DNA from 3 places in the Bacillus sp. MN7755 genome. Region 3 is predicted to be linked to each of the others. Evidence: riboswitches for the same ligand, from Rfam matches in the RefSeq annotation. Region 3 holds a riboswitch; each other region holds the start of a gene.
What was found. Region 3 has a riboswitch for thiamine pyrophosphate ahead of tenA (thiaminase II). Riboswitches for the same ligand answer to the same signal wherever they lie in the genome.
Positions count from the first base shown of each region.

Region 1: linked by a shared signal. The riboswitch ahead of ACYVEC_RS03730 (MTH1187 family thiamine-binding protein) and the one ahead of tenA (thiaminase II) in region 3 are both predicted to bind thiamine pyrophosphate.
Region 2: linked by a shared signal. The riboswitch ahead of thiC (phosphomethylpyrimidine synthase ThiC) and the one ahead of tenA (thiaminase II) in region 3 are both predicted to bind thiamine pyrophosphate.

Region 1 covers NZ_BTRL01000005.1:95,461-98,746, forward strand. Annotated here, with positions in the region: gene ACYVEC_RS03720 (ABC transporter substrate-binding protein) at 1-791, opposite strand, end outside; gene ACYVEC_RS03725 (ABC transporter permease) at 788-1,561, opposite strand; gene ACYVEC_RS03730 (MTH1187 family thiamine-binding protein) at 1,533-1,853, opposite strand; TPP riboswitch at 1,954-2,055, opposite strand; gene ACYVEC_RS03735 (methyl-accepting chemotaxis protein) at 2,117-3,286, opposite strand, start outside.
Region 2 covers NZ_BTRL01000001.1:294,877-298,162, forward strand. Annotated here, with positions in the region: gene thiC (phosphomethylpyrimidine synthase ThiC) at 1-1,462, opposite strand, end outside; TPP riboswitch at 1,577-1,692, opposite strand; gene lldP (L-lactate permease) at 1,764-3,286, opposite strand, start outside.
Region 3 covers NZ_BTRL01000013.1:185,947-189,232, forward strand. Annotated here, with positions in the region: gene pdxR (MocR-like pyridoxine biosynthesis transcription factor PdxR) at 1-616, shown strand, start outside; gene ddlB (D-alanine--D-alanine ligase) at 621-1,535, shown strand; TPP riboswitch at 1,608-1,713, shown strand; gene tenA (thiaminase II) at 1,837-2,526, shown strand; gene ACYVEC_RS15790 (N-acetylmuramoyl-L-alanine amidase C-terminal domain-containing protein) at 2,695-2,814, shown strand; gene ACYVEC_RS15795 (heterocycloanthracin/sonorensin family bacteriocin) at 3,054-3,286, shown strand, end outside.

The DNA of each region.
Region 1 (3,286 bases), on a different contig from region 3:
TTAATTAAAATATCCGCTGCTTCTTTTGGTTCTTTAATTGCAAAATTATACCCTTCTGTCGTTGCATTCATAAACTTTTTCACAAAGTCTTTATCTTGCTTCGTATGTTTTTCACTTGTAATAATAACAGGGCTATAGAAATCGAGCGCTGGATCTAAGTCTTTCACCATAATTGTATTTAACTCTTTTCCTTGACGCTTTGCTTCAATACCATCCCAACCGTAATAAATCCATTCGAAATCAGCATCACGGCCAATTGATTTAAAGAAGTCTGTTTGTCCTAAAATGATTTTTTCGACTTTATTAAAATCAGCCTGATGTTTCTCCATAATTGTCTTCAACGTTGCTTCTTCTGCTGGTCCTCCCCAGCCTCCGTAACGTTTGCCTTCAAAATTTTTCGGTGAAGTCATGTTATCTTTCTTAAGTGACGCAAAAGCTGAAGTGTTATGCTGAATAATCGCCCCTACAGATACAACAGGAATACCTTCCACCCGAGCCAACGTTACATTTTCTTGTGCGCTTATTGCGAAGTCAGCTTTTCCTGAAGCTATCATTTGCTCTGCTGTTACATTGTCACCAGGCTGAATAATTTCTACATCTAAGCCTTGCTTTTTATAATAATCTTTCGCTTGCGCTACATATAAACCAGTATGATTCGTATTCGGGAACCAATCTAATACTACTTTTACTTTTTGATCTTTACTTGCACTTTCTTCTTTCTTCGCCGGATTACATCCAGCCACACCTACTGCTAATAAGGCAGCCAACATAACTTTTAAACCTTTTTTCATTTTCTGCCGTCCTTTCTATATATCCATGGTGCTGTTATTCTTGCCATAAACTCCACGATAAAATACAGACATAATGTCACCATAACAATAATTGCTGCAACACCAAATACCCGGGCAGTTAAAAAGGATTTTGTAGCCCTCGTAAGCATAACTCCTAACCCTTCGCTGGCACCGAGCCACTCTCCAATAATCGCTCCCATGACGCTATATGTAACTGCAATTTTCAAACCGGAGAAAAAGTATGGAAGCACTGCCGGAAACTTTACTTTCTGGTAAACTTGCCATTTCGTTGCCTTCATCGTTTGCAACAACTTCAACATATTTTTATCTACCGTTTGAAAACCTTCTAAAATACTAAGCGCAATCGGGAAGAAACAAACGAGTATTACTACCATTACTTTCGGTAGCATTCCATATCCAAACCAAATAATAAATAACGGTGCAAGTACAACGATTGGAATCGTTTGCGAAATAACAAGCAACGGATTTATTAAAATACGAAATAAAGGGATAACGTCCATAAGAATTGCAATACTTGTCCCAATTAAAATCGCAAAAAATAGTCCAATTATAACCTCTTGTAACGTTTGCATCGTATTCGGTAATAGTAAATCCTTCATTCCAATTAATTCTTGAACAATGGCAGAAGGCTTTGGTAAAATCCAAGGTTCAATTTTAAATAATGAAACAGATCCTTCCCATATTGCAATGAGAAGGATAAGCCAAATTGTTGTAATTATTTTAGATTGCTTCTGGTTTTGCATATTCATCACGGTACTTCCAAACTTTTTCATCTATCGTTACACCAGTGCTTGGACGGTAATGGATTTTAATAGAAGTAATCACTTCTTCAGCTCCAGCATCCACGCAAGCTTGTTGCGCACGTTTAACGACATCAAGAAGTACATCTAATTCTCCTTCCAGCGTTGTTTCCATTGCTCCTACTTCATAACGAACTCCCGATTGTTGTACAACTTCAATTGCTTTATCAACAACAGAATATACATCTTTTGTTTTTGCTTGTGGTACTACTGAAAATGACATTGTAACTTGTTGTGACATAATAATATCCCCCTTCTGAAATTAAATTTTAAAACAAGAAAAGGCTTTCCTACTACGTAGGAAAGCCTTGTATGCAAGTTATTATAGAATAACATATGCTACATCACTTTAAGTAACTCCCTACGCTGGCATTATCCAGATCAGGTTGAGGGTCGATGTTTGCTTACATCCTCTCAGCCAATTGGCTCCCCGGTCCTTAATTCGTTTTCATTGTAGCATGATTTATTTTATTGAACAAACAAAAGCATGTATAATCATTTCAGTTAACTCTTGAATTCTCCAATTAACTCTTGTAACTCCTGTGAAAGCCAGCTTAAAGAACTCGCTAATTCAGCAATATCTTGTACAGACATTTCCTGTTCTTTCATACTCGCTTCAATATTACTACTACTATTCGCATACATATTTGCGATATGTGATAGTTCATTTACAACACGAACAATATTTTCGCTATTTTGCAATATATCACTTGAATTGCTAGAAACAACTCTAACTTGATTTGTAACAGATTGTGCTGATTTTGAAATTTTTTCAAAGAAGGCACCACTACTTCGAACAAGTTTAATTCCAGATTCTACTTCTTTTGAAGCCTTTTGCATTGAAACAACAGCTTCTTCCGTTTCAGCTTGTGTTTCCCCTATTAATTTTGCTATATCTTTTGCTGATGCTTCCGTTTGCTCTGCTAATTTACGCACTTCATCAGCAACAACGGCAAATCCCCTTCTAGTTTCCTCAGCACGTGAGGATTCAATAGAAGCATTTAAAGCTAACGAATTAGTTTGGTTTGAAATACCTGTAATTACAGTTACAATATCATTAATTTCTTTTGATCTTGTTTCCAAAGAATAAATGATAGAAGATACATCCTGTACTGCATTTTGTATTATGTTCATTTGATTAATCGCCTGTTCAATAACACCATTTCCTTTTACTGAATGATGCTCCATACCTTCAGACTCTTCCGTCATTTGTTCTGCAGCATTTGTTATCTCTTCTATCCTATCTTCCATTTCATATACAATACCTAAATACTTTGGTACTGAAGTTTCTTGTGACTGAGTGCCCGCTCTTACCCCAACCATAGAACTTACGATTTCTTGAACTGCCATGCTATTCTCTTTCGTACTCACTGACAATTCTTTTGAAGATGAGGAAACCTGTTCGGCTGTCTGCTTCACTTTATCTACAATTCCTTTAAACTTCTCGATGGTATTATTAAAATACGCATTAATAATACCAATATCATCTGGTCTTTCTTCTAATTTAATACTCAAATCACCTTCACCGACTTTGCGCAACCCTTCACGTAAATCTCGCAATGGAGCAAGTGCGTTACGTACAATTAAGAATTGAATAACAGTTGCAATTAAAACAGAAATACAAATAAACATTAAACCTTGTATAATGAATTTTTCCTTTGTACTAGGAACAAT
Region 2 (3,286 bases), on a different contig from region 3:
GAGCCGTTTTGTGCCCTTTCGCAAGATCAGCCGCATGCGCAGCGATTTTGTACGTAATAACCCCCGTGCGAACATCATCTTTATTCGGTAAGCCTAAATGTTCTTTCGGCGTTACATAACAAAGCATCGCCGTTCCAAACCAACCAATCATCGCAGCTCCAATTGCCGATGTAATATGGTCATAACCTGGTGCAATATCTGTCGTTAACGGCCCAAGTGTATAGAACGGCGCGCCCTGACAAATATCAAGCTCTTTCTCCATATTCTCTTTAATTAAATGCATCGGTACATGTCCAGGCCCTTCAATCATCACTTGCACATCATGTTTCCAAGCAATTTTCGTTAATTCACCAAGTGTTTCAAGCTCAGAGAATTGTGCCTCGTCATTTGCATCTGCAATCGAACCTGGACGTAATCCATCTCCGAGAGAGAACGAAACATCATACCGCTTCATAATTTCACAAATCTCTTCAAAATGAGTGTATAGGAAGTTTTCTTTATGGTGGAATAAACACCACTGCGCCATAATTGAACCACCGCGGGAAACAATACCTGTCGTACGTTTTGCCGTAATTGGAATGTAACGAAGTAATACTCCGGCATGAATCGTAAAGTAATCCACGCCTTGCTCCGCTTGCTCAATTAACGTATCACGATACACTTCCCACGTTAAATCTTCTGCAATTCCGTTTACTTTTTCCAGCGCTTGATAGATTGGTACAGTTCCAACTGGTACAGGCGCGTTACGAATAATCCACTCACGCGTCGTATGAATATTTTTACCTGTAGATAAATCCATAATCGTATCTGCACCCCAGCGCGTTGCCCACGTCATCTTCTCTACTTCTTCTGCAATAGAAGAAGATACAGCAGAGTTTCCGATATTTGCATTGACCTTCACGTGGAAATTACGTCCAATAATCATCGGTTCTGCTTCCGGATGATTAATATTCGCTGGTAAAATGGCACGACCTTCTGCAATTTCCTTACGAACAAACTCAGGCTCTACGCCTTCACGAATCGCAACATATTCCATCTCAAACGTAATAATGCCATTACGCGCATAATGCATTTGCGTAACATTTGCACCTTGCTTCGCTCTAAGCGGCTGGCGATCCATTTGCGGGAAAATAGGTGTATGTTTCGAAGCCACTTTCACACCGTCATCCTCTGGTTTCACCTCGCGCCCTCCATATGCCTCTACATCCCCGCGCTCTAGAATCCAAGAGTGGCGCGGCGTTGGAATCCCCTTTTCCAGCTCTACTTTATACGCCGGATCCGTATAAGGACCGCTCGTATCATACACACGGATTGGCGGATTTGAGACGCCGTTCGTTTCGCTTTGTTCAATCTCACGCATCGGCACTTTCATACCTGCGCGTGGTCCATCTACATATACTTTCTTACTCCCTGGTAAACTCGATTTCAATTCAATTTGCTCAGCTGAAACAGATTGTTTCATAACCTTTGTTGCCTCCCCTGTTCGTGACAAGGACGAGATATGGCCAGCGTATGCCAAAATAAAAAGAGCCAGGTCCATAAAAAAATAAGGACCTGGCTCATAAAAGACATCATTATGTAAAGCCGTTAACTTCCCTACGCTGGTACGAGCCAGATCAGGTCCAAAGGGTTAAGAAGATCACGCGCTTCTCTCTCAGCCTACGCATACGTTAGGCACCCCTAGTTTATCACTGATTTAATTTTCAATACTTTCCCATCATACACGATAATCTGAAAAATGCAAAGTTTATTTCTTTTGTTACTTATGGAATCATCCACGTTAAATAATATGCCTGTACATACGTCATAATACCAACAATAATTACAAAGAATAAACTATGCTTCACTGTGAAGCGGAATAAATCTGATTCTTTTCCAGCAAGTCCAACTGCCGCACAAGCAATTGCAATTGATTGCGGAGAAATCATTTTTCCTGTTACACCACCCGTTGTATTTGCTGCAACGAGAAGTACTTCAGATACACCAACTTGTTGTGCTGTAATTGCTTGTAGATTTGAGAATAATGCATTCGCTGACGTATCGGAACCTGTTAAGAATACGCCAATCCAGCCTAGGAATGGTGAGAAGAACGGGAATAGTCCGCCAGTTCCTGCTAGTGCTAATGCTAGTGTAGAAGATAGACCAGAATAGTTTGCGATAAATGCAAATCCTAATACGAATCCGATAGATAGAATTGGCATTTTCAATTCGCTTAACGTTTCTTTAAATGTTACTACTGCATCTTTTACACTCATTTTCAAAATAAACATGGAAATGAGACAAGCAATTAAAATCGCTGTTCCAGTTGCTGATAATACATCGAACTTCAAGATTGCCTCGTAAGGCGTCGCTTTATTTACAATAGGCTCTGCCTTCATTACCAAATTATGCAAGCCTGTAATTTCAAACTTAAATACAAGGCTTTCTAACACGCCTCTTGGAGCAAATAATGCTTTAAAGAAACTTTGACTCCAAATGACTACCATAACCGTTAATACGATAAATGGAGACCATGCCTTTACAACTTTTCCTAACGTTAATTTCGGCATCGATGCCGCCGTTGTTGTTGCAGCTACTTCACTATTTGCTTGCCCGGATTGATAGATTTCTTTCGGTTGCCATACTTTTAAGAACAACGATAAACTAACTAAACTTACAAGTGCTGACGTAATATCCGGAAGTTCTGGTCCTAAGAATGTCGCTGTAATGAACTGCGTAATTGCAAACGAACTACCCGCTACAAGTAAAGCAGGCCAAGTCTGTCTTACCCCTTTCAATCCATCCATTAAAAATACGATAAAGAACGGAACAAATAATGATAGAAACGGTAATTGATGTCCAGCCATTTGTCCGATTTTATGTGGATCAATACCTGTTACTTGTCCAGCAACTGTAATCGGAATTCCCATCGCTCCGAACGCTACTGGTGCCGTATTTGCAATTAAACAAAGACCCGCTGCATATAAAGGATTTAACCCAAGGCCTGCAAGAAGTGCTGCCGTAATCGCTACTGGTGCACCAAATCCTGCTGCCCCTTCTAAAAATGCTCCGAATGAAAAACCGATTAAAATAACGAGTAAACGATGGTCATTCGTAATGGATAATACAGATGCACGAATCACATCGAATTGACCTGTTTTCACAGAAATTTTATATAAAAATACCGACATAATGATAATCCAAGCAATTGGCCATAATCCGTATAAAAAACCATATCCGGTCGCTGCCATCGCCATCGTGAACGGCATCTTATAAGCGAATAACGCCACTAAAATTGTAAGTACAA
Region 3 (3,286 bases):
GAGATTATTTTCAAAATATAAGGTTCCTATTATAGAAGATGGATTTAATGAGGAACTACGTTATTCAGGTTCACATTTAGCACCATTATTAACTTTTGCTGGCGCTGGTAATAATGTGATTTATATTAGTAGCTTTTCGAAGGTACTTTTCCCTGGTTTACGTGTAGGATGGATCATTGCAGATAAAGAGCTGATCCATCATTTAGAAAGTGTAAAAAGAGCAAGAACAATTCATACATCTACTTTAGATCAAGCTGTTCTGTTTCAATATTTACATGAAGGATATTTTGAAAAATATTTAAAAAAGGCAAGATCTGTTTATAAGAAAAAATATGAGTTAGCTGTTGGGGCGTGTAACGAGTACATTCCGTTTCAAAGGATGACCGGTGATGGTGGACTTCATTTATTTATAGAGTTAGATGAAAAAATTCATGCCCGAACTCTTTTGCAAAAGTGTTATGAGCAAGGAGTTACATTTTCTCCTGGAGATGTTTTTTACTCTGATGGAGGAGGAGCGAATACTTTTCGATTAGGATTTTCACGTCTGAAAGAAGAAGAAATAGTTCGGGGAATTAAAATAATCGGTGATACAATAAAAAATGAAATTTGGAGTTGAGGAAATGAGAATTGGCGTTATTATGGGAGGAGTATCCTCTGAAAAACAAGTATCAATTATGACTGGAAATGAAATGATTGCACATTTAGATAAAAGTAAGTATGACATAGTTCCAATTACGTTAAACGAAAAAATGGATTTAATCGAAAAAGCGAAAGACATTGATTTTGCGCTGCTCGCATTACACGGAAAATACGGAGAAGACGGGACTGTTCAAGGAACGCTTGAAAGTTTAGGTATTCCTTATAGCGGGAGCAATATGTTATCTAGCGGTATATGTATGGACAAAAATATTTCGAAAAAGATTTTACGTTATGAAGGAATAGAAACACCAGATTGGATTGAACTTACAAAAATGGAGGATCTAAATCTTGATGAGTTAGATAAGTTAGGATTTCCGTTAGTCGTAAAACCAAACTCTGGTGGGTCAAGTGTTGGAGTAAAGATTGTCTATAATAAAGACGAATTAATTTCAATGCTGGAAACTGTGTTTGAATGGGATTCTGAAGTAGTAATAGAGAAGTATATAAAAGGTGACGAGATTACATGTTCCATTTTTGATGGAAAACAGTTACCCATCATTTCAATTCGACACGCGGCGGAGTTCTTTGATTACAATGCGAAATATGATGATGCTGGTACTATTGAAGAAGTTATTGAACTTCCAGTTGAATTGAAAGAACGTGTAAACAAAGCGTCACTGGCTTGCTATAAAGCATTAAAATGTAGTGTTTATGCAAGGGTTGATATGATGGTGAAAGACGGTATTCCATATGTAATGGAAGTTAACACATTACCAGGGATGACACAAGCAAGTCTACTACCAAAAAGTGCAGATGCAGCGGGAATTAATTATAGCAAACTATTAGATATGATTATTGAAACTTCATTAAGAGTAAGGGAAGAAGAAGGGTTTTAAGTAGCAGTATCATGAATACTTTTGACAGTAACATGAAGTATGTTATGATGAATACAATACGAAAATTAAATATTTATCCACTAGGGGGGCCTATTATAGGCTGAGATCAAATGGGGATTTGAGACTCTTAGTACCTGATCTGGTTAATGCCAGCGTAGGGAAGTGGGAAAGACATTGTTATTTCATGAATAAATACTGTCAATTTCACTTTCTTTACGCCTGTAAAGAAAGTTTTTTTATTTTAAAGCGTTAATAACTGTGGATAAATACTTATATTAAATTAATTATTGGAGGAATTCACATGACTTTTTCACAATCGTTACGTAAAGAAGTAGATTCAATTTGGGAAGCTAGTTTTCAGCATCCTTTTGTAAAAAAACTTGGTGAAGGAACATTAGATTTAGCTAGTTTTCGCTATTACGTGCTTCAAGATTCATATTATTTAAGTCACTTTGCTAGAGTACAAACTTTAGGAGCTGCAAAAGCACTGGAATTAGAAACGACAGCTCGTATGGCACACCATGCCCAAAATACATATGAGGCGGAATTATCATTACATGAGAATTTTGCGAAGAAACTAGGGATAACACAAGAAGAAAAAGATAATTTTATCCCTGCTCCAACTGCATACGCATATACTTCACATATGTATCGTGCTGCGTATGAAGGACATTTAGGCGATATCATTGCAGCAATTTTACCTTGCTATTGGCTGTATTATGAAATTGGTGAGCGTTTAAAAGAGTGTCAGCCAGAAGAGCCGATTTATAACGAATGGATTTCTGCTTATGGATCTGATTGGTTCCGAACATTAGTTGAAGAGCAAATTACACGATTAGATGCAATAGCTGAAAAAGTAACAGAGGCAGACCGAAATCGAATGAAACAACATTTTATTATTAGTAGCCAATATGAATATTCATTTTGGGAAATGGCTTATACTTTAGAAAAGTGGCCAGTGAATACAGAAGTAAAAGATGTAATTGGATAAAGAATAGAAGTAATGTTATAGATAGGTATGGATAATACCTATCTATAACATTTTTTCTTGTCAGATTTGTGTAAAGTCGATAGTGCTGCGGATATGGCGAAATGGCATATCGATAAGTTAGTTAATTTAATTTTCTACGCATTAACTGGATAAACTTCTGCCACATGTATTAAACAATCAAATGGATTAACATATTTCGTTACTGTTCCAACTTCAGATGCACAACGTAATGGAATGAATTTCTACCTTGAACGTACAGGATACGGCATTATGGTTATTGAGAAATAAATTGAGCTTAGTAAGCATGAAGATATGACGCTAGAATTCAAATTTTATAATTTCTATTTATAAAAATGAGCCCATAGTAAAAATAGGTATATGAACAAGGTGCATCATCTAGTGATAAGTCATACTTTGTTGGTGTATGTATTTAACTTAGTTTATAGCGCTATTTCTACTTAGATGTAACGAACAAAAATATAGGAAAGCATCGATGGGGTTGTATTTTATAAACGGAGGTCATGAAAATGAATCAGTTTCAACAAGAACTACAAGCGCTAAGCCTTAATGATTACCGGTCTGGAAATATTGTGTATTGGGACCAGCAAAACCAATATCCATATTATTACTATATTGAAGATGCTGCTCGTCGCTGTGGCGGCTGTGGTCGTTGCGGAGGTTGTGGCGGTCGCTGTGGTGGGTTTCGTTGTGGTGGATTCCGTTGTATTGGTTGCTTCGGTTGTTTTGGTTGTGGAAATTG